4 regions of the Priestia sp. Y58 genome follow, and region 2 is predicted to be linked to each of the others. Evidence: riboswitches for the same ligand, from Rfam matches in the RefSeq annotation. Region 2 holds a riboswitch; each other region holds the start of a gene.
What was found. A riboswitch is a leader RNA that binds a small molecule or an ion and turns the genes downstream of it on or off. The one in region 2 is predicted to bind cobalamin.
Positions count from the first base shown of each region.

Region 1 (7,593 bases), on a different contig from region 2:
TTGCCTGTTTGTATGTACACGCTACTGAAAAACCTTCTCCGTAAGAAAAAGAAACATCCCAAAGCGACGCTGTCTGTTTAAAATGGGATGCAAGTAAACGCAGTGGTCCGCCGTGTGAAACAATAGCAATGTGATGCAATTGCTGACTGGCCGCCAAATCCACCGCTTCTTCCCACGCTTCCCAAACTCGGTTTGAAAAGCCTGAGAAGCTTTCACCATTCGGAGGCGTATGTTCTGTCCAGTGGTTAATCCAATCTCTATACGCCCGTATGTTTTTTAAATCTTCATACGTCTTCTCTTCCCAATCTCCAAAATGCAGCTCACGCCAATTTTTACTTCTAACCACCTGAGATTTAGGAAAAACAACTGAACTTGTTTCTAGCGCTCTTTTTAAGTCACTGGAAATAACGAGCTGAGGTTCTAGAAAAAGCTCTTTTAATTCATTTTTCCCTTCTGTACTTAAAGGCGGATCACTCCACCCTATATATTTTTTTTGTTGATTTTCAAGCGTCATGCCGTGACGAATACATGTGATAACCAAAGAATTATCCATAAAAACGTTTCTCCTCCTTCAATGGTTGCCCCTATAACATCTCCTGTTACCCCACCAAACTGCGAACGATAAAACCGTATCCAAAGCCATAAAAAACCGGCAAAGAAAAGAATAATGAATTTATTGTCCATAAAAACAGCGAAAATAGCAACTAAGAATAGGCTCATGATGATAAATCCATAAATAGACCGTTTGGTGACTCCTTTTTGAAAATAAGCAGCCAGACCCGTATCTTTAGCGGGCTTATCTCTCATCAACAAAAAGGCTGTTCCAATTCTTGGAAGTGTAAAGACAACTAAGCATGCCCAAATTGATAAAGAAGAAAGAGACGCTAATTCATAGATCGCACTAAAACGCAGCAGCAGCAGAACCATAAGAGAAAGAATAGCAAAAGACCCAACGTGCGGATCACTTAAAATCTGCAGTTTTTTTTCCTTTGACTGATGAGAAAAATACGCATCGCTTACGTCCATCCAGCCGTCTAAATGAAGACCACCCGTTAAGATAAGCGGTAAAAGCAAAACTAAAATACTATCAACAATCGTAGTGATAGGTGAAGATTGAAGCAGCTGTAAAAAGCTATAAAACATCAAGCCTAGTAACATACCAATCCACGGCAGCACAAAAAGCGAGCGTGCCGTCCTTTTTTCAGTCCATTGAACGGTTTTAGCTAGCGGTAAAATTGTAAAAAACTGGAGAGAAATTCGTAGTATGGCTATCCATTCTTTCATTTATCTACACATTCCTTTCCTTTTTTAAAACGATAAATTCCCGCTTCTACACAAATAGCCACATCTGCTTTTTCTACAATATACTGATGTAATTTTCCTAACATCTTCATATAGCTATATGTGGGCTCCTCTAATACGCCCGCTTCAAACAGTTCATTAGATACTAGCACAACCGTCTGAGACCGCATAAACAGCTTATCGAGCGCTTTTATCATATGACGAAAAACCTCTTGTTTGCCCTCTTTTGTTTGCCACCTTTTTTCTGTTAAAAAAAGCTCATTGGCAAGCCAGTTCGTGACACAATCCAAAAGTATAGCATCATCACTTTGAAGATTTGGCAGAATTTGTTGTAAATCTACAGACTGTTCGATCGTTACCCAAGGCGTGTTCGCTGCTTGGCGTTCTGTTTGATGAAGCTGGATGCGTTTTTTCATTTCACTATCTGTTTGCCGGCTTGTGGCAATATAAACAGCGCGCTTTGTACAAAAGGTTTGAACCATGTTCTCCGCTGCACCTGATTTGCCGCTTCGAACGCCTCCGCTAATAAAGATGATCATATTTCATCGAGTCCTTGTTTGATTACGTTAAGTAAATAGTCATTTTCTTCTTTCGTTTTCACAGCCAAACGGATATAGCGTCCATTTAAAAATGGGAAGTTTTCAGTATGACGAGCTACCACGCCATGGCTTGCTAAATAGACCAGCCATTCGCGCGTTTTAATAGAAGACGGAACGCTGCAAAGATAATAGTTTGTTTGAGAAGGAGAAACCAAAAGCCCCCATTCCTTTAGTTGACTCAAGATCCGTTCCCGTTCTTGTTTAATATAATGTACGGTTTTTTTCACAAAATCTTTTTCATCCACACATATCATTCCTACTTGCTGCGACAATCCATTTACACTCCAAGGAGGCTGCTTTTTAGACATCTTGCTAATGATTTTTTCATTTGCCAAAATATAGCCAAGACGAAGCCCGGCAATATTAAACATCTTTGTCATGGAACGCACAACAATAATATGCTCATAATCCAGAACAAGAGAATCAAATGAAGGCTGATGTTCGACAAAATCAATAAATGCCTCATCAATCATTAAGTATGTACCATGATGAGCAGCAGCTTTTACTACTTTCATCCATTCCTCATGACTATACATAACGCCCGTTGGATTATTTGGATGGCAAATCCACAGTACTTTTATGTCCGGAAGAATGCTCATAATCAACTCTATATCCCAGCTCCAGCCATTTTCTTCAGCTAAAGGAACGTATGTCACTTCACATCCATAAGCTTTACTTGCCTGTTCATATTCAACGAAAGTCGGCTGTACAATCCCTGCTTTCTCTCCTGAAAATAACGAAGCAATAAGGAAAAACGCTTCAGCGGCGCCATTTGTAGGCAGCACTTGAGCAGCTGAAACATGATGATGAGCTGCAAGTTTATTTTTCAGGTCTGTTACTTGGGGATCAGGATAACTAAACGCTGCATCCTTGAATTTGTTCCACTTTTCGTGAAGCACAAGGGGAGCCCCTAAAGGATTTGTGTTCACGCTAAAGTCTTTTAGATGCGATAAATTCTTGGCCCCTATTGCTTTTAAAAAGACAGTAGGATTAGCTCCATGTGTAGGTAATAGCACTAATAACTCCTCCTAACAAAAGATATAATAACCACGTAGCATAGACCGTCCTTTTCATAATGAAAACAGCTTGTTCAATATGACCGGCTTGCAGGGGAATGAGTGGTTCACCCATTTTTGCACGATTAGATTCTATGCCTTTATATGTATTAAGCCCGCCTAGTTGAATACCTAAAAGAGCAGCCACTGCGCTTTCCCCGTATCCGCTATTTGGACTTGGATGCTTCTTAGCATCGCGCTTAATCAAACTCGTTACATGCCAAAGAGAATACTGGCTTTTTGCTACATTAACAGCGGTCATCACCACTGCAGTTAACCGACTTGGAATATAGTTTAATACGTCATCGGTTTTTGCACTAAAATAGCCGAACAGAAAGTAGCGTTCATTTTTATACCCAACCATTGAATCGCATGTGTTAATAGCTCGGTAAAAAAAGGCTAGGGCTCCTCCTCCTATAAATGCATAAAAAAGCGGAGCTGTAATACCATCACTTGTATTTTCAGCCACGGTCTCTACCGTCGCTCTGGCAATTTCTCCTTCTGACAAACGATCTGTATCTCGTCCCACAATCATGCTTACTTCATATCTAGCTTTCTCCATATCTCCTAGCTGAAGCGGCTTTTGTACCTTATAAGCAGCTTCGCTTAAAGAACGAGTGGATATAGTAGTCGCAATCATTACGCCCTCTACTAAAACACCTAGTATAAAATGAACTTCGTATAAAGCATGGAGGAACAAAAAGGGAACAACTCCTGCGAGCACAGCCATACTTATCACAAGAAGAAATCCTTTGAATCGTTTTCCTGCACCTTTATTTAATCTGGAATCCATCCAATAAATCCACTTGCCAAACCAACGAACGGGATGCGGCCAATTTTCAGGGTCGCCTATAATTCGGTCAATTACTAAAGCAATCGTCATGGCCGTCATGTGTGCAATTATCGCTTGTGTAATACTCACTTCTTCACCTCTTTCCCTTAAGTCCCTGCTCTAAGCTTATTTTCACCAGCTTGGCTACCGCTTGACCTAAAGCGGTCATAGAGCCTGCATATTCATATAATGTTCCTTGCTGAGACGCTGCAACTGAGATGCTGTCCGTAGATGTTCCTGTAGCAATCGTCTTTGTAGCTGGATCTATGATACCCAGCTGTGACAGCGTTTTTGTTTTGGCTTCTGTGGCCGCAATAAAAAGCTGTAAAAACGCAGCATCCGTAAGCGTACCTTCAACGAAAAAAAACATATTAATTGTACCGGGAGAGGAATAGAACGGCACAGCTTCGTCAGCTGTAATATCTACTGCGTTTCCTACTCCAGCCGTTATCACGGAAGCTACTCTTACTCCGTAGCCTTCATAACAGTAAACTGCTCTTTCTTTTAACCAAACAGCTGTCATCAACCCTACGATTTGCTCATGGCGCACATTTTCTTTCATCAAATATTGCTCATACTCCAAAGAAGGAGTATCTGAATAATAGTCTTTGTGAACAAATCGATTGTAAAAGGTGTCCGTTTCCGTAATGCCTGTTCCTAAAACCCCTGAGCTGTATGTTTTATAAGAAGTCTCGGTTTTCATAATTAAAAGCTCAGGCCGTTCTTCAATTTTAAGATGTGAAAAGGGACCAATCCCCTTTTCAATTCGAACTGGAATATGGTCCCTCTTCTTATTTATTGTACACCTCAGGGTATACTGCTTTTGCTAAGTCCTCTAAGCCATCTACAATACGAGGTCCTAAGCGGTTGATTTTGTTTTGGTCAACCTTCTCGATGTTACCCTCTTTTACAGCAGTCATGCTGCTCCAAGCGGGACGCTTCATAATCTCATTTTTGTCTGCATCATACGTTGCGATAATAACGTCAGGGTTTAACTTAACAACTTGCTCTTCAGAAAACTTAACCCAACCCTTTTCACTAGCCGCTACGTTATCAGCACCGATCATAGTAAGCATTTCGTTCATGAACGTACCTTTTCCTGTTGTATAAATCTCAGGAGCTCCTGATACCTCTATCCATACTTTTTTACGATCTTCTTTTGAAATCGTTTTTGCTTTTTTCTCAATTGAAGCTACTTTTTCTTTCATGTCTTTAATTGTTTGATTAGCTTCTTTTGTTTTGCCCGTTAATTTACCGATTTGCGTAATAGAATCATAAACCGTATCAAACGTTGTTGAATCTTTTACAACAAATACCGGAATCCCCGCACTTTCAATTTGTTTAAATACTTCATCCGAAACGCCCATACTTGAAGCGTGTGCCAGCACTAAATCAGGATTTAAAGCAATAACTTTTTCTGCATTAACGTTCATATCTCCTACCTGCGCTTTTTTCTTTACGCTTTTAGGATAATCATCGTTGCTTGTGACACCGACTAATTCTTTTTCAAGGCCAAGGGCATATACAATCTCCGTATTACTTGGCATTAGTGAAACAATTTTCTTAGGCTGTTTTTTTAACGTAATTTCTTTATCACGCGCGTCTTTTACCTTCACAGGAAATGCAGCTTGTGACGTTTGTCCTGTATCTTGCTTCGTTTTTTTATCACTGTTGCTTTGGCTGCCTGCACCGCATGCAGCAAGTACGATGACTAACAGTGCAATAATAGAATACGAAAGCCATTTTTTCATCTAAATACTCCCCCTATATATTGTTCATTGTGAATACGAAACCTCCACGTTAAAGAAAAAGCAAATGATCATGCAAAAAGCAGCGCTATCCTGTTTTTCCGCTTTGACTATGTATACTGCTCGCAGGCAGCTTCAAAATAAAAAAGCTTTACTTTCAATTGAAAGCAAAGCAGGTAACGTCAAGATAAGCAGGAAAAGAATCCATTCACTATACTTGATATGTATGTTCATTACCCTGCTTCACCCTTCCTCGAAGGTTTCACAGCTAACAATAAGGCAGGTCTCCTGACTTACGCACAAAGCGCTTACAGTGGCGGGACCGCGCTGGTTTTTCACCAGACTTCCCTTTTCACTCAATCTTTAAATTGAGACCTTATTGCTTTACGATTATTCACTTGTCCTAGTATACCCCACTCATCGAAAAATGGAAATAGCAATTCTCACAAAAAAAGAGGTTGAGCCATAACTAAATCACTCCAATTTAAAGATGAACAAATGGGATAAAGAAGCTAATATGAATCGCTTGTTACAGCGCTGTTGATTTCCGTGCCAGGCTTCGCTTTCCGCGGGCGGCCGGTGAGCCTCCTCGTCGCTGACGCTCCTGCGGGGTCTCCCCTGTTCCGCTTTTCCCGCAGGAGTCTTCTCCTTGCTCTCCAATCAACCGCTAGAAGCAACTAAACACATAAAACCTACGTTCACTCTACCAATGAAAAAATCCGGACGAGTTAGATTCTCCATTAAGAATCTTAATTCATCGTTCGGATTTCCCTTCAACTAAAATACGTTTGTCCTAGTCTCCTTAGGTAATTAAAGAGTTGCTAAAAATTCACGGACCGCTTCAGGCGTTTTAGCATTTGCACTGTGCAAGTGTGCAATTTTTTCACCGTTTTTATATACAAGAAGAGAAGGAATACCCATTACATTGTTTTCAGCAGAAAGTTCTTCAAACTCATCCTTGTCAATTTTAAACCATGCTTTATCTGTATTTTCGTCAACGATTTCATTAATGAACATATCCAAACGTTTGCAATCAGGACACCACGTTGTCGTAAAAATCCCAACGCTTAGTGTTTCGTTCTTAATTTGTTCGCGAAATTGTTTTTCTTCCGTAAATTGTTTCATTGTGTTACCTCCAGCATCTATTCGTTCCTTCTCCCTATTCTATGGTAAGAAGTCTGACTTCATTATAAACGATTTTTTTATCGTTGTGCTAATGTTTCAGCTTATTTAGACCATAACGGTTTTAGACGTAAAAAAATGCTAGCTTAAAAAAGCTAACATTTCGAAATCGTAGAATGTTGTGTCTATTATCAGCTAAACCATTTAGGGGGCATATTTCGGTTCCAATAAATTTTCCCTAAATCATAATGCTTTTGAAAATTATCTGCAGCCGCATGATAGTGAAAATTAAACCAGTATCCATCTTTTGGAGGATTTTCACGTCGTACATGAAACCGTATTAAGTCCTGACCGGTCTCCCGGTCATATACATGGAAAATCTTTTCACCGTAGCCAGCAGCAGGGTGCTCGCTTATCTCGAGATTCTGAATCGACTGTTCACGTTCAGTGCCAATGTCAGTCAGCACTTCTTCAATTTTAGGTAACACTGCTTGACGAAATTCATCTTCAATGACAGGTCCAATTTTTGTTCCGAATTTTTCCACTGACTGTTTTTCAGCTGATTCCATTGCATACGTAACAAATGATGAAACGTCTTCATATTTTGGTTCTTCATATGGCAAATGAATATCTTCTATAACAGCTGTGATAGGAGTTGTTTCTCTTACATACCCTGCTTTATGTTGCTTGTCCGCTTTTGCATCATCAACGTATAAATATTCTGGTGGAGTGACAAGCCCAAATGTAAATACTGTAATAAATACAACTAGCATTCTTTTTATCCATCTAGGCATTCGTATCTTTCCTTTCTCATCTTTTCCCATATGGTCTTTTCATATCGTAAAATTCATTATCATAACTCACTAGGTATTGTAACATACTTATTAATTTTTTACCTATATTTGCTTATTCATTTATGCTGTCTACGGGCATTC
Region 1 covers NZ_JAKWFL010000003.1:136,928-144,520, reverse strand. Annotated here, with positions in the region: gene MMB68_RS10755 (histidine phosphatase family protein) at 1-553, opposite strand, end outside; gene cobS (adenosylcobinamide-GDP ribazoletransferase) at 511-1,284, opposite strand; gene MMB68_RS10745 (bifunctional adenosylcobinamide kinase/adenosylcobinamide-phosphate guanylyltransferase) at 1,281-1,841, opposite strand; gene cobD (threonine-phosphate decarboxylase CobD) at 1,838-2,917, opposite strand; gene cbiB (adenosylcobinamide-phosphate synthase CbiB) at 2,892-3,878, opposite strand; gene MMB68_RS10730 (adenosylcobinamide amidohydrolase) at 3,883-4,491, opposite strand; gene MMB68_RS10725 (ABC transporter substrate-binding protein) at 4,580-5,539, opposite strand; cobalamin riboswitch at 5,798-5,930, opposite strand; gene MMB68_RS10720 (hypothetical protein) at 6,066-6,200, opposite strand; gene MMB68_RS10715 (thioredoxin family protein) at 6,347-6,661, opposite strand; gene MMB68_RS10710 (YpjP family protein) at 6,850-7,452, opposite strand.
Region 1: another riboswitch for cobalamin. It lies ahead of MMB68_RS10725 (ABC transporter substrate-binding protein); the one in region 2 lies ahead of MMB68_RS20455 ((2Fe-2S) ferredoxin domain-containing protein).

Region 2 (7,593 bases):
ACATCGTACACGGCTTAATTGGTCCAGGAATTGATTCTTCTCATGCGTTTGAGAGAACGCATCAAGATTCATTGAACCATACGTATATGCTTCTTTATCACTATGTGCAGTCGAACATGGTTCTGCTTTAAGAAAGGAATATTTAATTAGTGTATTTTTATGCGAAATAAAGAGCAGGACGGGATTGTGATGTCTGTACTTTCCTTTCTTAAAAAAGAAGCCGGCTGTCCGGCTTCTTTTTTTAATAAATACTATATATTTTTTTACTGGTGAAGCAACAGTGGGTTAAAAAAGCACCTTTTTAAAGAGGTATAATATTGCTTAAACCTTTTGTACATTTTGTTCATTTACAAAAGTTAAAATGTTTTTAAATTTTTAAAAGTTTCTTGTGACAAGTTTTGTAGAATGGGTTTTCAAAAGGAAATGGTTTCGGCATAATGTGGATATAGCGATCACTACAATAATCGGAGGCGAATCTTTTCATGTGGGTACTGACGGTATATGCTGGAAAAGAAATGAAAATGTTTGAATTTGAAACTGAAAAGCAGGCGAGAGAAGCTTTTGCCAAAACAAATGGCTGTAAAGTTCTTTCAGAAGTCGTGTATTATAATGATCCTCATTTAACATTAGTAGCTATATAATGAAAAAACAAGAGCTGACTTATGCTCTTGTTTTTTTATAGATGCTTGTATCTTCCGAAAAGAATAGAGTTGAAATAAAAAAAAATGTACGCTATGATATGGTAGTTACTTCTATTATTCTGATAGTTTAAAAGGTTCATATATATCAAACAGCAACAGTAAAGATGCCAAGAAGGCTTAATAGGGAAACTGGTGAAAGACCAGTACTGTCCCCGCAACTGTAAGTGTGGACGAACGAGTATAACCACTGTGGAAAAATCACGGGAAGGTTCTCAAGTAGAATGATACACAAGTCAGGAGACCTGTCTTTATTGTGAAGTTTCTATTTCTCCGGGGAGCGGGAAGGGAAACGTTGGCTTAAAGTGGCATTCGTGTACACTCTTATTCTGACGTTTTACCCGCTCGCATATTAGCGAAGCGGGTTTTTCTCATGTCGCAAAACTACATATCGTGCAAAAAAGGTGCGCAATGTTTACATTGCGTTAAATGGGAAGTCTGGTGTGAAGCCAGCGCGGTACCCGCCACTGTGAAGATGAGCTGATTGCATATGCCACTGTATTCGGGAAGGCGCAATCAAGTGATGAATCGAAGTCAGGAAACCAGCCTTTTTCTAATGCGAAGCTTACCCTACGGGATATAGGTGGAAGTGCAAAAACTTAGTTTGAATTTTTCTGCGCCTCTATCATTGATAGAGGCGCTTTTTTTAGTAAAGGAGCGAATGAGTGTGACGACGTGGAACTTAAATGGAACAAAACATCACGTATTGATTTGTAATGGAAGCAGCTGTATGAGAAAAGGTGGAGAAGAAGCCACCCAAGCTATTCGAAATAAAGTGACGGAACTGGATTTGGATGAAACGGTTCATACAACGCGTACACGCTGTAACGGACGATGCAAAGATGCTCCTGTAGCTATTGTGTATCCTTCAGGAGATTGGTACAAGCAGGTCACTGAAACCGTGGCTCACCGGATTGTCGAAGAACATTTAGCAGGAGGCTGCAGTATAAAGGAATCGCTTATTTATGAATATGATCAAAACGGTTTTGTTTCTCCGGAAAAGAGTGACTCCATAAAAGGAATTGACAAAGTAAAAAGTAACGCATAAAGGAGGAGCTAGCATGAAAGGTAAACTGTTAGTTATTGGATTTGGGCCGGGAAGCTTTGAACATATTACACAGCGAGCAAGAGAAGCCATTCAAGAAAGTGATATGATCATCGGTTACAAAACCTATGTGGAATTAATTCAAGGACTGTTAACGAATCAGCAAATTATTAGTACGGGAATGACCGAAGAAGTAAGCCGTGCACAAGAAGCTGTAAAGCAAGCTGAAGCGGGCAAAACCGTAGCTGTCATTTCAAGCGGAGATGCAGGAGTATATGGAATGGCAGGCCTTGTGTATGAAGTGTTGATTGAAAAAGGCTGGAAAAAAGAAACGGGCGTAGAGATGGAAGTAATTCCTGGCATTTCGGCTATTAATTCATGTGCATCTCTCCTTGGAGCGCCCGTGATGCATGATGCTTGTACGATTAGTTTAAGTGACCACCTTACGCCTTGGGAGCTAATCGAAAAAAGAATTGAAGCAGCTGCACAAGCAGATTTCGTAGTGGCTTTTTACAACCCAAAAAGCGGAAGACGAACAAGACAAATTGTTGAAGCGCAAAGGATTCTATTAAAGTACCGTTCTCCTGATACGCCTGTTGGTCTTGTGAAAAGCGCTTATCGTGACCGTGAAGAAGTCGTAATGACCAACTTAAAAGACATGTTAAATCATGAAATTGGCATGCTGACTACCGTTGTTGTCGGGAATTCATCTACGTTTTTTTACGACGATTTAATGATTACACCGCGCGGATATCAGCGAAAATATACCCTCAACCAAACGGAGCAGCCGCTAAGACCGCATCAGCGACTTCGAAAAGAAGCGGAACCATGGGCTCTTGATCAAGAAGAGACTGTAAAGCAAACGGCTTCAGCTATTGAAGCAGTTCAGACCAAACCAGAAGAAACAGCAACTTCACGAGCCCTTGCAGAAGAAGCGCTTCAAGCAATTTTAGGTGAACCTACTTCTGCGGTCGTACATCAGCCAATACAGTCTATTTTCGAAGTGGCAGTTAGTCCAGGGCTTGCAAATAAGAAGTTTACGCCCGTTCAAATGACAACACTAGCAGAAGTTGTTGGTGAAAAAGGTACGATGGAGTATACGCCTGACCATCAAATCAAACTGCAAATTCCAACGGCTCAGCCAGATGTGATTATTAAAAAGCTCCAATCAGCTTCCTTTTTACTATCTCCGGTCGGAGACGTGTTTGCAATTAAAGCGTGTGATTTTTGTGATGGAGAAAAAAGCGACGCCATCCCGCATACGGAAGAATTACAAAAGCGCCTCGGCGGAATGGACATGCCAAAAGAATTGAAGCTTGGTATTAATGGATGCGGTATGGCCTGTTATGGTGCTGTTCAAGAAGATATCGGCATTGTCTACAGAAAAGGTGCGTTTGACTTATTTTTAGGGGCTAAAACGGTTGGACGAAACGCCCATTCAGGTCAAATTGTGGCGGAAGGCATAGCGCCCGATGACATTGTTGAAATAGTGGAGAACATTGTCCATGAATATAAAGAAAAAGGTCATCCAAATGAGCGGTTTCATAAATTCTTTAAGCGTGTGAAGAATGTTTATGGATTCGACTATCAAGATATAACACCAAAAATAAAAGTAGAACCAGCTCCGTGTGGAGATTAAAAATGGGAGGGCATTATATGAAATCAGTTTTATTTGTCGGTCATGGAAGTAGGGATCCTGAAGGGAACGATCAAATTCGCGAGTTTATCTCGACTATGAAGCATGATTGGGACGCATCTATTTTAGTAGAAACGTGTTTTCTAGAATTTGAACGCCCAAATGTAAGTCAAGGCATTGATACATGTGTGGCAAAAGGAGCGACAGATGTAGTTGTAATTCCAATTATGCTCTTGCCAGCTGGCCACTCAAAAATACATATTCCGGCGGCTATAGATGAAGCTAAGGAAAAATATCCACACGTAAACTTCGTGTACGGACGTCCCATTGGCGTTCATGAAGAAGCCCTTGAAATTTTAAAAACGAGATTACAAGAATCAGGAGAAAATTTAGAAACTCCAGCTGAAGGCACGGCTGTTATTGTCTTAGGGCGAGGAGGAAGCGATCCTGATGCAAACAGTGATTTATATAAAATTACGCGCCTTCTTTGGGAAAAAACAAACTACAAAATCGTCGAAACTTCTTTTATGGGCGTGACCGCTCCATTGATTGATGAAGGAGTGGAACGATGTTTAAAACTGGGCGCTAAAAAAGTGGTTATTCTCCCGTATTTTTTATTTACAGGAGTACTAATTAAGCGTTTGGAAGAAATGGTGAAGCAGTATAAAATGCAGCATGAAAACATCGAGTTTAAGCTAGCCGGCTATTTCGGCTTTCACCCAAAACTGCAGACAATTTTAAAAGAACGTGCTGAAGAAGGATTAGAAGGTGAAGTGAAAATGAACTGCGATACGTGTCAATATCGCCTCGGCATTATGGAGCATATTGATCACCATCATCATCATGATCATGATCATGACCATGATCACGGACACCATCACCACGATCACCATCATGACCATGACCACCATGAAGATAAGGTCGGCGGGCTAAAATGATTTTATTGTTAGCTGGAACTAGCGATGCACGTGCATTAGCCGTGCAAGTAAAAAAAGCAGGTCATGAGGTTACAGCAACGGTTGTAACCGAAAACGCAGCAATCGAATTACAGCGAGCAGAAGTGAACGTGAAAATTGGACGTCTTACAAAAGAAGATATGATGACCTTTATAAACGGACATGGTGTAAAAGCTATTGTTGATGCAAGTCATCCCTTTGCCGAAGAAGCGTCTAAAAATGCCATCGGCGCTGCTGCTGAAACAGCGATCCCTTACATACGCTATGAGCGGGCTTCACAGGCTTTTGCCTATGATAATATGACGATGGTTTCTACGTATGAAGAAGCAGCTGAAGTAGCAGCTGAGAAAAAAGGAGTTATTATGCTGACAACAGGCAGCAAGACGCTGCAGGTTTTTACAGAAAAGCTGCTTCCTCTTTCAGATGTACGGCTTGTTGCTCGTATGCTTCCAAGGCTGGATAATATGGAAAAGTGCCAGCAATTAGGATTTCCGCAAAAAAATATTATTGCTATTCAAGGGCCGTTTACAAAAGAGTTTGATCGAGCGCTGTATAAGCAATACGGAGTGACGGTTATGGTCACAAAAGAAAGCGGAAAAGTTGGATCTGTGGATGAAAAAGTAGAAGCAGCCAAAGAGTTAGGCTTAGATATTATTATGATTGGGCGACCAAAAATCGAGTATGGGACCGTGTATTCCACGTTTGAAGAAGTGGTTCATGCTTTAGCAAACCAAACTAGGAGTTGATTGAGATGGATTTTCGTACAGAATTTAAACCGTTAACTGTTCAGCCTCAGCAAATTGAAGGAAAAAGTTTTGAAATGATTACAGAAGAGCTTGGGCCTCACCCGTTTACAGATGAACAGTACCCAATTGTTCAGCGCGTGATTCATGCGTCTGCAGACTTTGAACTTGGACGCAGCATGCTGTTTCATCCGGATGCGATTCAAGCAGGAATTAAAGCCATTCGCAGCGGCAAGCAAGTGGTTGCGGATGTACAAATGGTGCAAGTAGGAACAAACAAGCAGCGAATTGAAAAACACGGCGGTGAAATCAAAGTTTATATTTCAGATCCGGACGTAATGGAAGAGGCAAAGCGCTTAAATACAACGCGTGCAATTATTTCAATGCGAAAAGCAATTAAAGAAGCAGACGGCGGAATTTTTGCAATTGGGAACGCACCGACAGCTTTACTTGAATTAATTCGTTTGATTAAAGAAGGAGAAGCGAAGCCTGGGCTTGTTATTGGTCTGCCGGTAGGATTTGTCTCAGCAGCTGAATCGAAAGAAGAACTTGCAAAACTTGACGTGCCGTTTATTACAAACATCGGGCGAAAAGGCGGCAGTACGGTAACGGTCGCTGCATTAAATGCAATTTCAATTCTTGCAGATCAGGTGTAACGCATGAAGGAAGTACCAAAAGAACCTAAGAAACTCAGAGAAGGCTATACGACGGGCGCTTGTGCAACGGCAGCTACGAGAGCAGCTCTGCTTACGCTAATTTCAGGAGAAGTGCAAGATGAGTCAACGATTTACTTACCTGTCGGCCGCTTTGCTACGTTTCATCTTGAAGAATGCGAGTATCGCACAAGAAGCGCTGTAGCCAGCATCATTAAAGATGCTGGAGATGATCCCGATGCCACGCACGGAGCGCTGATTATTTCTGAAGTTTCGTGGTGTAATGGTGCAGACATTATCATTGATGGAGGAGTGGGAGTGGGGCGTGTGACAAAGCCCGGCCTCCCAGTTCCTGTCGGTGAAGCAGCCATTAACCCTGTTCCAAGAAAGATGCTGAAAGAAACGGCTGAACAGCTTTTAGCCCAATACAATATACAAAAAGGCGTTAGGATTGTCATCTCGGTTCCTGAGGGAGAAGAAATGGCGAAAAAGACATTAAATGCGCGTCTAGGTATTTTAGGAGGCATTTCGATACTGGGGACGCGGGGGATTGTCGTTCCGTTCTCAACAGCTGCTTATAAAGCAAGCATCGTGCAGGCAATTAGCGTTGCTAAAGCAAGTAATTGTGAGCACGTTGTCATTACGACAGGAGGCCGAAGCGAAAAGTATGGAATGAAACAGTTCCCAGATCTTCCGGAAGAAGCATTTATCGAAATGGGAGATTTTGTTGGATTCACTTTAAAACAATGTAAAAAGCAAGGAATGAAAAAAGTGTCGCTCGTAGGCATGATGGGAAAGTTTTCAAAAGTCGCGCAAGGCGTTATGATGGTTCATTCAAAAAGTGCACCTATTGATTTTAATTTTTTAGCAAAAGCAGCTTCTGAGTCAGGCGCTTCTGCTGAACTGGTAGAGGAAATAAAAGGTGCAAACACAGCTTCTCAAGTGGGAGATTTAATGACGCAAAGCGGTCATCATCAGTTTTTTGAAAAACTGTGCGAGTACTGCTGTTTATCAGTATTAAAGGAAATAGGGGACGGAATCGATGTCGATACGTCTCTTTACACATTAAAAGGAGATTTTTTAGGACAGGCGGTGCAACATGGCAATTAAAATTATTGGAATTGGTGACGATGGGAAGTTAAGTTTGCTTCCTATGTATGAACAGTGGGTGTATGAAAGTGATGTGCTAATTGGAGGAAAGCGTCACCTGGATTTTTTTCAAGATTTCGAAGGAGAAAAAGTAGCGATTGAAGGAGGGCTTTCTCCTCTTGTTGAACGTTTAAAAAACGAAGAAGGAAATGCGATTGTGTTAGCCTCAGGCGATCCGTTATTTTACGGAATTGGGAGCTATCTTTCTACGAAGCTAGACGTTGAAATATATCCTTATTTAAGTTCTATTCAGCTTGCATTCTCACGTTTAAAAGAGCGATGGCAAGACGCTTATTTTACAAGCGTGCACGGCAGGAGCATAAAAGGGCTGGCTCAGCGCATTGACGGCTATAAAACAGTGGCGATTCTAACTGATGAGCAAAATTCTCCTAGTGCTCTGGCAAACTACTTATTATCATTCGGCATGGCGGAATACAAGATGTTTGTAGCAGAGAATTTAGGAGGAGAAACGGAGCGCTGTCAGCTGCTTTCGCTGGAAGAAGCGGCGAATCAACTCTTTTCTCCGCTTAATGTCGTGATATTAAAACAGGTAGAAAAAAGCCCAGTTTGGCCTCTTGGAATAGAGGACGATGAATTTATTCAACGCAAGCCGGACAAGGGGCTTATTACTAAAAAAGAAGTTCGTACACTTAGTATTAGCGCCCTGCAGCTAAAGAGAGACAGCGTCGTATGGGATATCGGAACATGTACGG
Region 2 covers NZ_JAKWFL010000007.1:109,649-117,241, forward strand. Annotated here, with positions in the region: gene MMB68_RS20445 (M42 family metallopeptidase) at 1-131, shown strand, start outside; gene MMB68_RS20450 (hypothetical protein) at 483-641, shown strand; cobalamin riboswitch at 787-965, shown strand; cobalamin riboswitch at 1,084-1,263, shown strand; gene MMB68_RS20455 ((2Fe-2S) ferredoxin domain-containing protein) at 1,366-1,746, shown strand; gene cobJ (precorrin-3B C(17)-methyltransferase) at 1,760-3,382, shown strand; gene MMB68_RS20465 (sirohydrochlorin chelatase) at 3,400-4,317, shown strand; gene cobK (precorrin-6A reductase) at 4,314-5,081, shown strand; gene MMB68_RS20475 (precorrin-8X methylmutase) at 5,087-5,734, shown strand; gene MMB68_RS20480 (cobalt-precorrin-5B (C(1))-methyltransferase) at 5,738-6,841, shown strand; gene cbiE (precorrin-6y C5,15-methyltransferase (decarboxylating) subunit CbiE) at 6,831-7,593, shown strand, end outside.

Region 3 (7,593 bases), on a different contig from region 2:
GAGTGAAAAAAAAGTAAAGGGAAACATCATTGACTTAGTCAATCACCCTTTGCGTATTCATCATGTCGGACGACTAGATAAGGATTCAGACGGCTTAATTTTACTTACAAATGACGGCGATATTATTAACGAAATTTTACGTGCAGAAAACAAGCATGAAAAAGAATATATTGTTGCAGTAGATAAGCCAATTACACCGGAGTTTATTAAAAACATGTCTGAGGGAGTGAAAATTTTAGGTACACAAACGCTTCCTTGTAAAGTGACACAGCTGTCTAAGTACGAGTTTCAAATTATTTTAACACAGGGCTTAAATCGTCAAATTCGCCGTATGTGTGAAGTGCTCGGGTATGAAGTATACCGCCTTCAGCGTACTCGTATTATGAATATCCATTTAAACAACTTACCGGTTGGACAGTGGAGAGATTTAACGAAAAAAGAGCGTACGCAGCTATTCAAAGAATTAGACTATGAACCTAAAGAGTGGTAAATCAAAAGACACCAGCCTGTTAGACTGGTGTCTTTTTTTATTCGCATACAACTACTTGTCTAGAAAATACGCTTTTGCGCGCTACGCAGCGATCTGAAATAGAAAAGCCAGCTTCATGAATCATATGGTCAATCGTATCTACTGTAATCACGACTACTTTATCCGCAAAGCGGCGAGCGTGTTTTAAAATAGAAAGCTGATCTTCAGGCGTCGCGTGGGTGTAGAGATTGTAAGGCATGTCGATGATCGCTACATCATAGTGAGTGGTAACATCCGAAATCGGTCCGGTTTTGACATCACCCTTTAAGCCGAAATGCGCAATATTTTCACGAGATCCGTCGGTCACAAGTGGGTTGATATCACGTCCTACAATATCAATGCCCATTGAAAGAGCTTCTACGAGGACTGTACCAATACCACAGCATGGATCAATCGCTTTGATTCCTTCAGGGTTTGGAACGGCAATGTTAGCTACAGCTCTTGCAAGGCGGGTACTGAGTGCTGTAGAGTATTCACGCGGTTTTTTCAAATGATGCAGCCATACAGCTTCGCTTTTTTGATATTTCCCAAAATACCAGCGTCCTTCAAATGGAACAATGCCAAACAAATGGTCAGGGTTATGCAAGTCTGCTTCTGCTACAAAATGCCAACCCACATCACGTTCAATAGCACGCTGACCTTTATAACTTACTTTTTGATCTTTTTCCAAGTCATTAATTTTCATGAAAATGAGTTTAAATGTTTTGTCTCCAAGGTCAATATCTTCTACTTGCTTACAAATATCTGCAAGGTCATCTGATTCATACATAATATCTAATCGCTCTTTGATAAAAGGGCTTCTGCTTGGATCAAGTTTAACGGCACTTTTTATGATAGGTTTCTCAGTTTCAATTTCAAAAAGAGAGCGTCTCTCTAATTGGCATAGTGAGAGTTCCTCTTCGCTGCATGCGTATGTGTAGATATACTGAGGCAGCTGCGTATGGTTATTCAATATCGTATCATCCTTTATCGTATCTAATTATCCTTCTTCTCAAACAATAGCGAGAAAAGAAGAGAAAAGCAACGAATTTAAATATATTTGGCCGTGAATACTAAATTGAAGCGCTACATAGTCCACTTATTTGACAAAACATGCTAAAATAACTGGTGATAACCTGCATGTGCTGCTGTTTATACAAAAGAACTGGATCAAGGTTTCTCAAAAATCATTTACACACTGCTGACATTTTGATGAATAGGAGAGGCTACGTGATGTCTAAAAGTGATCATGAAAAGCAACAGATGAGTCGGGCTGATATGAAAAAACAAGCCAAAACATCCTCGCAAAACCTTGTGATGAACGTACTCATTGCCATTGTATCTGTATGTATTTTAGCTCTTATTATAAATGTTTTTGTACTAATGAAATGAGCCGTTATGCTGCTCATTTCTTTTTATTAGGTTCAGCTTTTATTGAAGCGTTTGAGGTCTCTTTCACTAGAGAGCACATTGTGAATAGCATATCTTTTTTTAACAAATGATAGTTGTGATATGATGAAGCAATAATACATTAGACAAAAAGCTGGAGGTTACTTAGTATGCCATTACTTAGATTTGATGTAATAGAAGGAAGAGATGAAAAAGAGTTAAAAACATTACTAGACGCTGCTCACCGAGCGATGCTAGAAGCCTTTGGCGTGCCAGAACGCGATCGTTATCAAATTGTACATCAGCATCCTGCTCATGAAATGATTATTGAAGATACAGGTCTTGGCTTTGAGAGAAGCAAGGATTTGGTTATTATAAGCGTAACAAGCAAACAGCGAACAGAAGAGCAAAAGCAAGCTCTTTACAGATTAATTGTAAAAGAGCTTGGAGAGAGCTGCGGCATTCAGCCAAACGACATTATGATTTCGATTGTTGAAAATGGTAATGCTGACTGGAGCTTTGGCATGGGAGAAGCTCAATTCTTAACTGGGAAATTATAAAACGGTTTATTATCTAGAGAAGCCCTTATTTCTAAGGGCTTTTTCTCATTTTGTCTATAAAAATATTATTCTCTTAGTCACATCTTACTCAAAATTAAATACAGACATCTGTCAAATGAATGATACAATAAGCTTATATGCCATTTTGAGTGGAAAAACCATAAAAGAGTTCGGCGTACTAATTTTAGAACAACAATAAATTTACATAAAGATGTAAAGATTTAAAGGTTAAAAGAGAAGTGTATAAAATCTGTAAAACAAAAGAACAGTTACGCGTTAAACATAGGAGTAAAAGGTTCTTCACGTGTTTTTTCGGATAATAAGAGAAAGTAATTTTGATCATTGAGGAGGAACTTAGAATGTTTGGATTTGATGCAGATGTATCGCCACTGGTGCGAATTAAAGTAATTGGGGTCGGCGGTGGAGGAAATAACACCGTTAACCGTATGATTGAACACGGTGTACAAGGAGTAGAATTTATCGCCGTTAATACGGATGCTCAGGCGCTTAACTTATCTAAAGCAGATGTGAAAATGCAGATTGGTGCGGCCTTAACGCGAGGATTAGGTGCAGGAGCTAATCCAGAAGTGGGAAGAGAAGCAGCCGAAGAAAGCAGAGAACAAATTCAAGAAGTACTGCAAGGCGCAGATATGGTATTCGTAACAGCTGGCATGGGCGGAGGAACTGGTACTGGAGCAGCTCCGGTTATTGCCCAAATTGCCCGTGAACTAAATGCTTTAACAATTGGAGTAGTCACTCGCCCGTTCAAGTTTGAAGGAAATAAACGTACGAAGCAAGCAGTAGGCGGTATTACTGCGATGAATGAATCGGTAGATACCCTTATTGTGATTCCAAACGACCGCTTGCTTGAAATTGTCGATAAAAAGACGCCTATGCTTGAAGCATTCCGTGAAGCAGATAATGTTCTTCGCCAAGGTATTCAAGGTATTTCAGATTTAATCGCTGTGCCGGGGCTGATTAACCTTGACTTTGCTGATGTAAAAACAATCATGTCTAATCAAGGATTTGCGCTTATGGGTATCGGACGAGCTTCCGGATCAGACCGGGCAATTGAAGCAGCGAAAAAAGCGATTTCTAGTCCGCTGCTAGATGCATCGATTGATGGAGCACGAGGCGTGCTGTTGAACATTACGAGCGGCAGCAGCTTGAGTCTTTACGAAGTACAGGAAGCAGCAGATATTGTCACGTCCGCTTCTGATCAGGACTTAAATATGATTTTTGGATCTGTGATTAATGAAGATTTAAAGGACGAAATGATGGTAACCGTTATTGCCACTGGATTTGATGATGAAGATGTTTCACCATCAGCTTCTACTTCTAGAGTTTCAAGAGCACGCTACTAAATTAAATAACCAGCTTTTATGGTAGCAATTGTTTTTCAATTGCCTTAAAAGGGAATCCGGTGCAAATCCGGAGCGGTCCCGCCACTGTAACAAGGAGCCTTATGTCAAAAAGCCACTGTCTATTTAGAGACGGGAAGGCGGTATAAGGCAATGACTTGAAGCCAGGAGACCTGCCATAAATCTCAGCACACAATAACCTACGAGGATAGGGAGGTGTTTTGGCAGAATCAAAAATAAGATAAACAAGGGATACGTTTATCTGAATTTGTTGTGAAGACAAGCACTTCTTTTTAGAAGTGCTTTTTTGTGTATTAAAATAGAAGGTGGAAAAATCAATGATAAATAATAAAAAACTCGTATCTATGATATTTCTCGTGTTACTTTGCCTCACTGCTTGCGCTCCTAATGAAGAGAGCGTAAGTATAAAAGAAAGAAAGAAAACGGATAAAAGTGTGACGTTTTTATTTAATTTTACATCTGCAACGCTTGATCCTCATAGGGACGATAATTATACAGCAGTTCGTGCGGGAGTAGGGGAGACGCTTGTTAAAATCAGCGACGATTTAAAAATAAAGCCTTGGCTTGCTGAAAAGTGGGAAACGAAAGATAACGGCCTTACATGGACATTTATGATAAGAAAGAACATCACGTTTCAAAATGGAAAAGCGCTGGATGCAAATGCCGTTAAGTCTTCTCTTCAAAGAACGATAGATCAAAGCTATGCGATGAAAAACGCTTTAAATATTAAAGAAATGAAAGCGAACAGTCATGCGCTGACAATTACATTAAAAGAACCAATGCCTAAATTTCCTTCTGAGTTAGTGCATCCAAACACAGCTATTATAGATGTTGATGTTTCTAATATAGCTAAGAAGCCCATTGGTACAGGGCCATTTCACGTTTTGACTTTCGATCAAGGAAATCAAGTGAAGTTAGAAAGATATGAACATTATTGGAATGGAAAAGTGAAATTGAAAAATGCGATCTTTGCATTTAACGAAGATGCTAATGCGCGAGTTGCGGCTCTTCAGTCCGGGACAGCGGATATTATTTATCGGCCGCCTTTAGAAAGCTTGAGCACTTTACAAGCGAATTCGTCTTTCAAAGTAAGTGGAGTACCTAGTGTGCGTACTCATTTATTGCTTTATAATCAAACCAATGACTCATTAAAAGACGAAAATGTAAGAAAAGCTATCGATACTTTATTGAACCGAAAAGAAATTGTCAGTAGCATAATGAACAATCAAGCGGCAGCGGCTCGAGGTCCATTTTTACCTCAATTTCCTTTTGCTGATAATACTGCTAACGAGCAAAGAGGTATGACATCTGCTAGAAAATATTTAGAGAAAGCAGGCTATCAAATCAAAAATGACAAAGCAATCAAAAATGGAAAGTCACTATCGCTCTCTCTTGTCACATACAGCTCTCTGCCAGAACTGCCTTTAATTGCTCAGCTTATACAGTCTAATGCGAAAGAGTTAGGAATTACTATTAAGATTCACCTAGTTGAAGATAGCGATGAATATGTAATGGCAAAAGATGATTGGGATTTAGCATTGTACAGCCTTATCACAGCACCTAGAGGGGATGCCAGCTATTATTTAAGCACGAACTATTTGCCGGGCGGTGGTTTAAATGCCAGTCGGATTAATGACGATACGCTAACAAAAATGATAGAACAGTTAAATTCAACCGTAGATGACGCAAAACGAAATCAGCTAGCCAAGCAAGCAACCGCTTTGATTAATAGAAAAATGCTGACATCATCGATTGTACATCCAAACATTGTTGTTGCTTATAATCAACAAGTGAAAAATTGGACAACAAATCCAAGCGAGTATTATATGCTGACTCAGCATTTAGACGTAACGCCGTAGTCAATATTGTTGTTCCTATAGGAAAACGAGAAAGTATACAATGATAGATAAAAGGATGTGACAGTAAACGTGCAAGAAGTACAAATGTATCAAATTAAAGAAGTAACAGAAAAGGATGCGAAAGTGGTTCAGTTTGTCATGAATATGCGGAATGAGCTATTTCCTATGCTGGAAAAAAATCAGCTTCCTGTGGATTTGCTTCATTTTAATGAACATTACGTTCAAGCGAAAGACGCTGCTTTTTTTGCAGCTGTTACGGAAAATCAACAAGTAATTGGAACAATTGGTTTATACGCTTACGATGGAAGGTTTCATGCATTAAAAAAGCAATATGAACATAAAACTGCAGCTGAGATTGTAAAATGCTATGTCGATCCAGCGTACCGGCGTCTAGGCATTGGACAGCAGCTGTTAAAAGCAGTGGAACAATTTGCTCAAAATCATTTTTATGACACGTTGTATCTGCATACTCATCCTTTTTTACCGGGGGCTATCCCATTTTGGACTTCACAAGGTTTTATCGAAAGGCTTGCTGAACAGGAAGAGCCATGGAATACGCTGCACATGGACAGAAAAATACAACCAGTCGTAATGTAACGATATTATACAGTAATTACCATAGAATCTAGATAAGAGCTCATGCTATAATAAGCGTACTTACATTTATAGCCTGTAGGGCAAGTCCTTACAGAAAAGAACCACGTTTCGAATTGGCTGAAGCGTGGTTTTTTTCTATGAAAAACAAATAACAAAATATTTTTAAAAATATATATGAAATCGCTTTCAAAATAATGAAATATATTATATAATTACTAGTGTTGTGTTGTACTTTGTTAGTGTTAAATCAATATCCTACATGTGTGAGCCGACTGCCTTATGGTAGTCGGCTTCCTTTTTATGGTAGTATTCTAAAAGGAAATAGCATTCTTTGAAATGGCTGTAATCGTCATGACAATAGTTGTCCCAAAGGCCCATTTGAAAAGAAAGAAAAGTCGCAATCATTCCAAACCCTAACAAAGAAAGCATTATCCATCACCTCTTAAAAAGTTAGAAAATTCTATTAATTTATATTATAGCATTAGAATTAATGTTAAAGTTTGGTATTTTTAAATAAGGTAGCTTCAACCTAAAACTAAAAACTAAAAAAGCCGCCTTGTAGGCGACTGGTTTAAGCTAGGTCAGCTGTTATGGACTGCTTTTGAAGGTGATCAGACAGCAGGCTGTAAGCAATAATTTTCTTTTTATACTGTTTTACGACATCGACGTGATCATGATAACTGTATACGCATAATCGAACATCGTTTTTTCCTTTTTTCGTATCGATAACCAGTGGAGTTTCACTGTCTTCTAGGTGTTTATAATAGTCCTTATTTCCTTCATGGACATAATATTGTTTTAAAAATGTTGCTTTATTAAAATAATCAATCACTTGCATTTTATCTTTGCCTTCTAGATGTTTCCCATCAACTGTGACAGTAACGTTTTGATCATCAAGTGTTGGGTGTAATTGAAATTTAGTCATAAGCCATTTGACCACTGGAGTTGGAAGACACGTTATTAATATTTTGAGTGCACTTACAAGAATGATGGAAAGTAATACAATCCACGTCATAGTTAATCATCTCCGCTATAGTTTAAATGAAATAAGATTACATACCTATTTTATCACAGAGAACATGAGTGCTTTTTGTACATTATGTGAACCTTCCTCAGTGAAAAGATGTATATGAAATGCGTTTATTTATGCACATTTAGGGAAATATAAAATTATAACAAATACTACATATAAAAAAGGAGAAAAAATTATGTTGTGGACGATTATTGGACTTTTATTTATTTTTTGGTTATTAGGATTAGTTTTTCATATTGGCGGCGGCATCATTCACATTCTTCTT
Region 3 covers NZ_JAKWFL010000011.1:32,771-40,363, forward strand. Annotated here, with positions in the region: gene rluF (23S rRNA pseudouridine(2604) synthase RluF) at 1-490, shown strand, start outside; gene MMB68_RS23965 (TRM11 family SAM-dependent methyltransferase) at 528-1,481, opposite strand; gene MMB68_RS23970 (hypothetical protein) at 1,742-1,900, shown strand; gene MMB68_RS23975 (tautomerase family protein) at 2,068-2,457, shown strand; gene ftsZ (cell division protein FtsZ) at 2,817-3,821, shown strand; cobalamin riboswitch at 3,824-4,013, shown strand; gene nikA (nickel ABC transporter substrate-binding protein) at 4,157-5,698, shown strand; gene MMB68_RS23990 (GNAT family N-acetyltransferase) at 5,768-6,295, shown strand; gene MMB68_RS23995 (hypothetical protein) at 6,551-6,724, opposite strand; gene MMB68_RS24000 (YfmQ family protein) at 6,867-7,310, opposite strand; gene MMB68_RS24005 (lmo0937 family membrane protein) at 7,504-7,593, shown strand, end outside.
Region 3: another riboswitch for cobalamin. It lies ahead of nikA (nickel ABC transporter substrate-binding protein); the one in region 2 lies ahead of MMB68_RS20455 ((2Fe-2S) ferredoxin domain-containing protein).

Region 4 (7,593 bases), on a different contig from region 2:
GGATTGCTGATGCTCGCATTAAGCAGCGCCCTTATCCATACAATCAACAAGCGGGTCTTGTCCACGAAGGTTTTTTAGCCGTTTACGAATCATGCCGTGATGAAATTTTTGAAACGTATCAATCCCTCACCCCCAAGCCACTTTATATAACGGGGCATAGCCTAGGTGGTGCACTCGCTGCTCTTCATGCCTTAGATGTTGCCACAAACGCATCTTTTCCGGAAGTTACAATGTACAACTACGGAGCTCCTCGAGTAGGTGATCCTCAATTCGTTCAAACATACACAAATCTTGTTTCAAATAGCCGCTGTTTTGTTAACACGACGGATACGGTTCCTAAAATCCCTCCGAAGCGCCTTTATTCCCCTTCCACCAAGCAAATGATTTATTACGATCAAGACCCTCTGCAACTCTCGTTTACGATTCAAACAGGTTCTACCGTGGGGAACCATAATCCCCAAACGTACAGTGTTGGTATTTGGATGATGTCGGACTATCCTATTTTGGTCCAAAAATAAAAAAACAGGCGGACTGCCTGTTTTTTTATGCACCAATTGCCGTTTTGATTTCTTCTATTTGTTCTTGATGACGCTTTTCGTGATAGCCAATAAAGTCAATCCATTGCTTTAAATCCATTAAACCAAATACAGGGTGTGGAAACGATTTTTGCTTTAGATTGTCTTCACTAGCTGTTTCTTCTAACTCTATTAAAGCCGCTCTTGATTCTGCCAGCTTACTTTTCATTTCTTCTAATGTCTGCTTTTCATTAGAAGGCGTAACTTGAGCCGGTGCATCTACTTTTCTCGAACGGTCTACCGCTAAATGAAACGGCTTATCTTCAGTCGGCTGATCTACACCGTTTTCTAAGTGATCTTTCACACGTGAAACAATCATGCGCTCCATTAAATATAAATGTTCTAATACTTGCATAATGCTCCATGTATTAGACGCTGGCTGCTGATTTAATTGTTCATATGTTAATGCTTCTACACTGCTCAATACGTCATGTCGAAACTGTTCATTTTTGTTCATCTTTAATCCTCCTCTAGGATTCCTCTAGCTTATCGTATCAAAAAACTCTTCCATATCAAAAAGATATCCCTTTACTTAACCATGTTTTCACTGAAATTGTTTCACGTGAAAACATTAATTTTCTATTTGACATAGATCAACTGAGGTGTTATATTTAGATTTCCGGCTTTTCTTTAAGAGCTGGACATAGTGAAAGTAACTTGAAAGGATGTATCGTACAATGCAAGGTAAAAATACTGGCATTCGACACATGTCTTTGAACAAAACTTATTCACACTGGATCGGCTTCGGAGCCGTAAGGATGCAAGAGAGGTAGGGCTTGCGTCGTTTAGGTTAATCGATCATGTGGAAAAACAAACCGCGGCAATGGATGAAATCCATGCAAGCACAATCAATGCTAATTGTGCCCTAACAACAACGAAACATACAAAAACCGTAATCATGGATTTTATAAAGAAAGTAATCATTTTGTTTTTACACTTGCAAAAGCAAGTTACTGATAAGAAACACGAACAAAAGCGAGCAGATGCATCTGCTCGCTTTTTTAATGATGGTTTTTTATTTACTTTATCATTTCTTTTTTAGCGGATCTGACAAAAAAGCCGAAACCACACTGGTTTCGGCTTTTTCTTATTGCTCTGCTAGTACATCAGCAAATGCTTTTGCATAAGGAGGAAGGTCTGGCGGACGGCGGCTTGAAATGATGTGGCCGTCGATTACGACTGCTTCATCATGCCAAATAGCTCCCGCATTTTCCATATCATCTTTGATTCCTGGCGTACTTGTTACGTTTCGGCCATCTAAGATTTTTGCAGAGATTAATACCCATCCTGCATGGCAGATTTGGCCGATTGGCTTTTGCTGTTCATCCATATGACGAACCATTTCAATTACTTCAGGGTAGCGGCGCAGTTTATCCGGCGCCCAGCCCCCAGGTACTAGAATAGCGTCATATTCAGCTGGATCAACATCTTTAAACGCGTAGTCCGATACGGCTGGAACACCGTATTTCCCCATGTACGTTTCGTTTGCTTTTTCTCCAACTAAATGTACTTCTGCTCCTTCTTCTCGAAGACGCATCACTGGATACCATAGTTCTAGATCTTCAAAGTCTGCACTAACAAGCGCAATAATCCTTTTATTTTCTAAACGCATCGTAACACCTCCGCCATCAGTATAGCATGTTGGAGAATAAGATTGAAAATAAGGGACTAAATTGCACATAATTAAAGGATTTTTCAAGTGTCCTTCAGAAAATTTTGGTATGCCAAATGGTCTAATTTTATATTTTTACTTGACTGGGGACAAACATCACACTACAATGTGTAGTGTGATGTTCATAATGTTGTAAAATTATCCAAATAAGAAAGACTTTCTGATTTAATTACTACATTTCTTTTTTTCGGGCTTTCACACTACATAATGTAGTGTTTTTCAAATACACTTAAAGGAGGAAGTAAAGTGAATAAAAACGTCGAAATTGGTTCACTTATTATTCGTTTAGTATTAGGTTTTACATTTTTAGTGCACGGCTTTCAAAAATGGCAAGGCGGGATTGAAAATACAGTAGGGTTCTTCGATAGCTTAGGAATCCCTGGTTTCATGGCATATATTGTTGCAACCATTGAACTTGTAGGTGGGGTTCTTATTATCCTTGGCCTAGCAACAAGAGTCGTAGCTGCTTTATTTGTGGCAGTTATGCTTGGCGCTATTTTTACAGCCAAGCTTAAAAGCGGATTTGTTGGCGGGTTTGAGTTTGATATCGCCTTAATTGCCATGTCTGCTCACTTATTTCTTGCAGGAAGCCAGTTTCTTGCTCTCGATGGAGTGGTGTTCAAAAAGAAAGAAACTGCCTTTTCTCTTCAAGAAGAAAGCAGTAAATAAAAAAGAAAGCTTATACTCTCCTAATATAAGCTTTCAGATTAGTCCCCGCCGTTTGAGGCGGGCTTTTTTTATATTTGCAGCAGCAAATTCGCAAATAAAGAAGAGCGCTCGGACAACGTATCAATTTGAATATGTTCATATTCCGCATGTATTCCTTTTCCGCATGCTCCTAATCCATCCAACGTGGGAACGCCAATGGCCGCTGTAAAATTGCCATCACTTCCGCCTCCAACAGCTGCTTCTTCTAATTTCATACCCAGTTTGGCCGCGATTGACTGAGCGCATTCAAATAACTCTTCCGTTTGTTTAGACTTGACCATCGGAGGACGATTCATGCCTCCCGTTACTTCGAGCTTAATTCCTTTTAAAATGGGTGTTAAATTCAAAATAATATCCGTCATGCGTTTTGCTTCTTCTTCTGTAGAAACACGTAAATCCACGTGCGCTTCTGCATATTCCGGCACCACATTTGTACCGCTGCCTCCCGTAAATGTCCCAACGTTCACCGTTGTACCTTTTTCATAATCTGTTAAGCCCTGCAAGAAAATCACTTGGCGCGCCAGCTCTTCAATCGCATTGATTCCTTCTTTGTGGTGATTACCCGCGTGTGCTGCTCGTCCCCATGCTTTTACGGTGAAAATTCCCGCTCCTTTGCGCGACGTTTTTAACGCGCCTGAACCCGCCACCGCCGGTTCCGCTACTAGCACTGCTTCACTTCTTTGTGCTTCTTCTTCTATATATTTTTTAGAAGAAATTGACCCAATCTCTTCATCCGAATTGCAGAAAAACACAATTTTTTTATCGAGTGATAAACCAAGCTCTTGAATCGCTTTAATCGCCCATATAGATTGCACAATGCCGCCTTTCATGTCTAAAATTCCCGGACCGTACAGCTTGTTTCCCTCTGTTCTTAGACTCAGCCTTCCCTTTTCCCATACCGTGTCAAAGTGACCGATGATTAAAAGCTGCTTTTCTCCTTCTCCAATCGTAAATTTCAAGTGGTTTCCTACTTCTTTTTCTTCTATAATTTCGTACCCTACCCCTAAACGCTTTTGAAACAGCTGCGTTAAATACATTCCACACTGATCTACTAACTCTTTACTGTAGGACGGTGATTCTTTTTTCACAAATCCAACTAAATCTTCAAGCATCTCTTGTTCATGTTCTTTTAAATAACTAAATACGCTTTGTTCTACCATTACCTGACTCAAATCAATTCCTCCTCCAAACAACCCCTGCTGCTTGCATTAAATGCTTTTATTTATCGTACGTATAACTATGTTCTACGTTTCACATAACGACCTTAAATTATCCTTAATTATAATGGTTTTCAGACAATTTTCCATCCTTTAAATACAGATAATACTTTAACTTATTCATAACCGACTGAAAATAGCCATAAACTTCAACAAATTCATACAAAAAAGCTTCAATCTTCAACAGATTAAAGCTTTCGTTTGACTAATTGACATTTATTTTAATATTTTTCCCTTTTGACTTCACACTCACAAAAACAAACATAGACACTAAAAAAATAAACAGAATAACGCCAACCATTTCAAAGTTTACTTCGGCCCATGGGTTAAAGAAAGTGAATGCTAAATAGAACGACACACCATACGCGAGGACAACAATAACCCAGCCCATCAAGCGGGAAGCAGATTGTCCAAATTTGCTCGATTCATTCACCATTTTATGTACAATCATCGAATCGATTGTATCTGTAAGCATCATACCAAACATAAATACTAGTCCCAACAAAAGCGGCGTATACTTGCCTGCGTTCCCTACAGCTAGAGACCACACCGCCGTTTGACTGACCGTTTCGGCTGCTAAAGCGAACAATGCCCCTACAAGAATAATTAAAAAAGGATTCGTTGTTCCTTTTGCGATTTTCGGAATAAACTTCCCTTTTAATCCGCTCAGCTGAAAATCTTCTTCTTTATTTTTAGTTCGAAGCAAATGATATGTGTTTAATGTCCCAATCAGAAATAGAGAGATAATAGATACCCAAGATGCAAAATGATCGAAATATGATGGAAACGTAAAATTTTTCATCACCACGCCCAGCACTCCGGCCGTGACGGCCACCATTCCTCCGTGACCTAGTGAAAACAGCGTTCCGACCCAAGGGGCAAAACGGCTGCCCATTCGCCAATTATATCGAGTCTGGCCGTCAATAAAAGCTAAGTGATCTGCATCCAATCCGTGCCTGATTCCTAATAAAAAGACAAGTAAAAAAACTGATAAACCTTCCATTTCCTACACTCCTTTTTTTAAAATAAAACGTAAAAAAGCCTCAATTCTATAGAAATTGAGGATGTGTCGGCATATGAAAATAAACAGCAATTGCTCACTGCGTACCTTGATACACCGCCTCTTTCCTAGAAGAGTCAAGTGTACAGAATAGGTAGGTCTCCTGGCTTGAGATCATCATTTTCTACCGCCTTCCCCGTTTTGAGTGACGATAAGATAGAAAACTCCCTGCTTACAGTGGCTGGACCGCTCGAGATTTGCACTCGATTCCCTGTTACCTCTTACGCTATGTAAGAGCACCTAAACTGTGCGAATGATTCATTTTCTTCCTCATTATACTAGTACTTCTTACAAATGAATAGAGAAAATTCAAATAAAAAAGCCCTGCTAAGCTTTACATGCTTAGCAGGGCTTTTTAAAGCAATTAAACTACTTCTACCGTTACGTCTACGTTGCCGCTGATTGCTTTTGAATACGGGCAGTATGAATGGGCTAGGTCTACATATTTTTTAGCTGTTTCTAAATCTAAGCCTTCGATATGAGCTTCAAGCGCTACTCTAATTTTCACTCCTTGATCAGCTTTATCAGGAAGCAGCTGAACAGTAGCTTTTACTTCACTGCTTTTGATTTCTACGTTATGTTTTTTCAACATAAATTCTAACGCGCTGTTGAAACAAGCACTGTATCCAGCTGCAAATAGCTGCTCTGGGTTTGTTGCTGTTGTTGCTTCTCCACCAAGCGCTGGAGGTGTTGCAACGTCTAAGTTAAAGATGTTATCTAAAGAGTGAACTTCTCCTGTTCTTCCACCTGTGTTAACGACTGTTGTTTCATATAAAGCTTTCATGTATAAACCTCTCCTCTTTTTCATTAACTTTATTAAAAATTTTTATTTATCGTTTCTGTAATTTAATTGTACACAATTTAATTTTAAAAAACAAGTATTAAATACATTAAAAATTTCCCAATAAAAAAAGCCGCGTATTTGCGACTTTTTCTTAATAATATTGAGACTGTTCGTCATAAGCTGATTTTCGAAAAATAGACAAGTTGGTAATAGCCCTCATCAGTTTCGTATTAAAAATAACATAATGAATAAACAGCGCCAGCACGCAGCCTAAAACGGCTCCTGTTAACACATCAAATGGATAATGAACGCCAACCCATACGCGTGAAAAGGCAATGAGTACGCCCATGACAACCCACATGCGCCCTGAACGTTTGAAATGCAGCCAAATGGTAAAAGTGATAACTAATGCAGATGTAGCATGATCGCTTGGAAATGAAGAATTTGCGGCGTGATCAATAAGCTGATTCACGTGGTGAGAGATAAACGGACGATCTCGATAAGCAAATAAACTAATCACTTTATTGATAATGACTCCTGTGGCACAAGCACATAAAGCTTGAAATGCTACAACACGGCTGCCGTTTTTATTAATAAGTAAAAACAAGCCGAGTAAAACAATAAGTACATACTGGGCATAATCTGCAAAGAATACCATCAGCGAATCTACAAACTTCACATGCGAGGCGTACTGATTCACCGCATGGAAAATGGTATAGTCTACTGAATTAATAGCTGATAACATAATCGAAATCCTTTCTTATTTTTAAATGTCATTAGCTATCTTATCAGTTTCTTGGGAAAATGAACATGTTTTTGTCAGAAGCTTCCTAACTGGTATTTATAGATAATGTAGTCAGGCTGAGTAGTAAATCAACAGACTGTCGCTCATTAACTCACCTGTGAGTGATCCACAATATTTTTTTGCAAAAAGATTTCTTCTAAAGAAGGTTCTTCGACGTGAACTTGATAAATGTCGATGCCGCATTGAATCAATTCACGAATAATAAGAGGAATATTTCTTTCTTTTTGAAGCATCACTTTTGTGTACATGTGATGGTATTCAACTTCGGGACTCAACGTACGGAAAAACTGTTGAATGTATTCTTTGCGACTGTTTGGATAAGGATCATGTTTGATCATCACCGTTTTTTTCGCTTGATATTGAAAGCGCAGCTCTTCCATTGTACCTTCTGTTAAAATGACCCCATTTTTCATAATCGCTACACGTGTACAAATCTTCTCAACTTCATTTAAATTATGAGACGTCATAAAAATTGTCTTGCCTTGATTTTGGAGTTCTCTTATTAGTTCATGAATGTGGAGAGCAGATTCAATATCTACTCCAGAAGTTGGTTCATCTAAAAAGATAAGATCTGGGTCTGTCACAATTGCTTGAGCAATTCCTAACTTCTTTTTCATTCCAAATGAAAACTTTCCAACTTTCTGATGCTCATGTCCTTCTAATCCTACTTTCTTCAGTACATTACTACAGTGTTCTTTCGAAAAACGATGGCCGTTTATCTTTAAAAAATAGTGCAAATGATTGAGCGCTGTCATCTCATCATAAAAGTTAG
Region 4 covers NZ_JAKWFL010000009.1:88,473-96,065, forward strand. Annotated here, with positions in the region: gene MMB68_RS22600 (lipase family protein) at 1-518, shown strand, start outside; gene MMB68_RS22605 (DinB family protein) at 544-1,032, opposite strand; gene MMB68_RS22610 (hypothetical protein) at 1,378-1,617, shown strand; gene MMB68_RS22615 (type 1 glutamine amidotransferase domain-containing protein) at 1,663-2,187, opposite strand; gene MMB68_RS22620 (DoxX family protein) at 2,494-2,916, shown strand; gene MMB68_RS22625 (M20 family metallopeptidase) at 2,985-4,148, opposite strand; gene MMB68_RS22630 (HoxN/HupN/NixA family nickel/cobalt transporter) at 4,378-5,175, opposite strand; cobalamin riboswitch at 5,309-5,491, opposite strand; gene MMB68_RS22635 (organic hydroperoxide resistance protein) at 5,597-6,016, opposite strand; gene MMB68_RS22640 (undecaprenyl-diphosphatase) at 6,168-6,761, opposite strand; gene MMB68_RS22645 (ABC transporter ATP-binding protein) at 6,908-7,593, opposite strand, start outside.
Region 4: another riboswitch for cobalamin. It lies ahead of MMB68_RS22630 (HoxN/HupN/NixA family nickel/cobalt transporter); the one in region 2 lies ahead of MMB68_RS20455 ((2Fe-2S) ferredoxin domain-containing protein).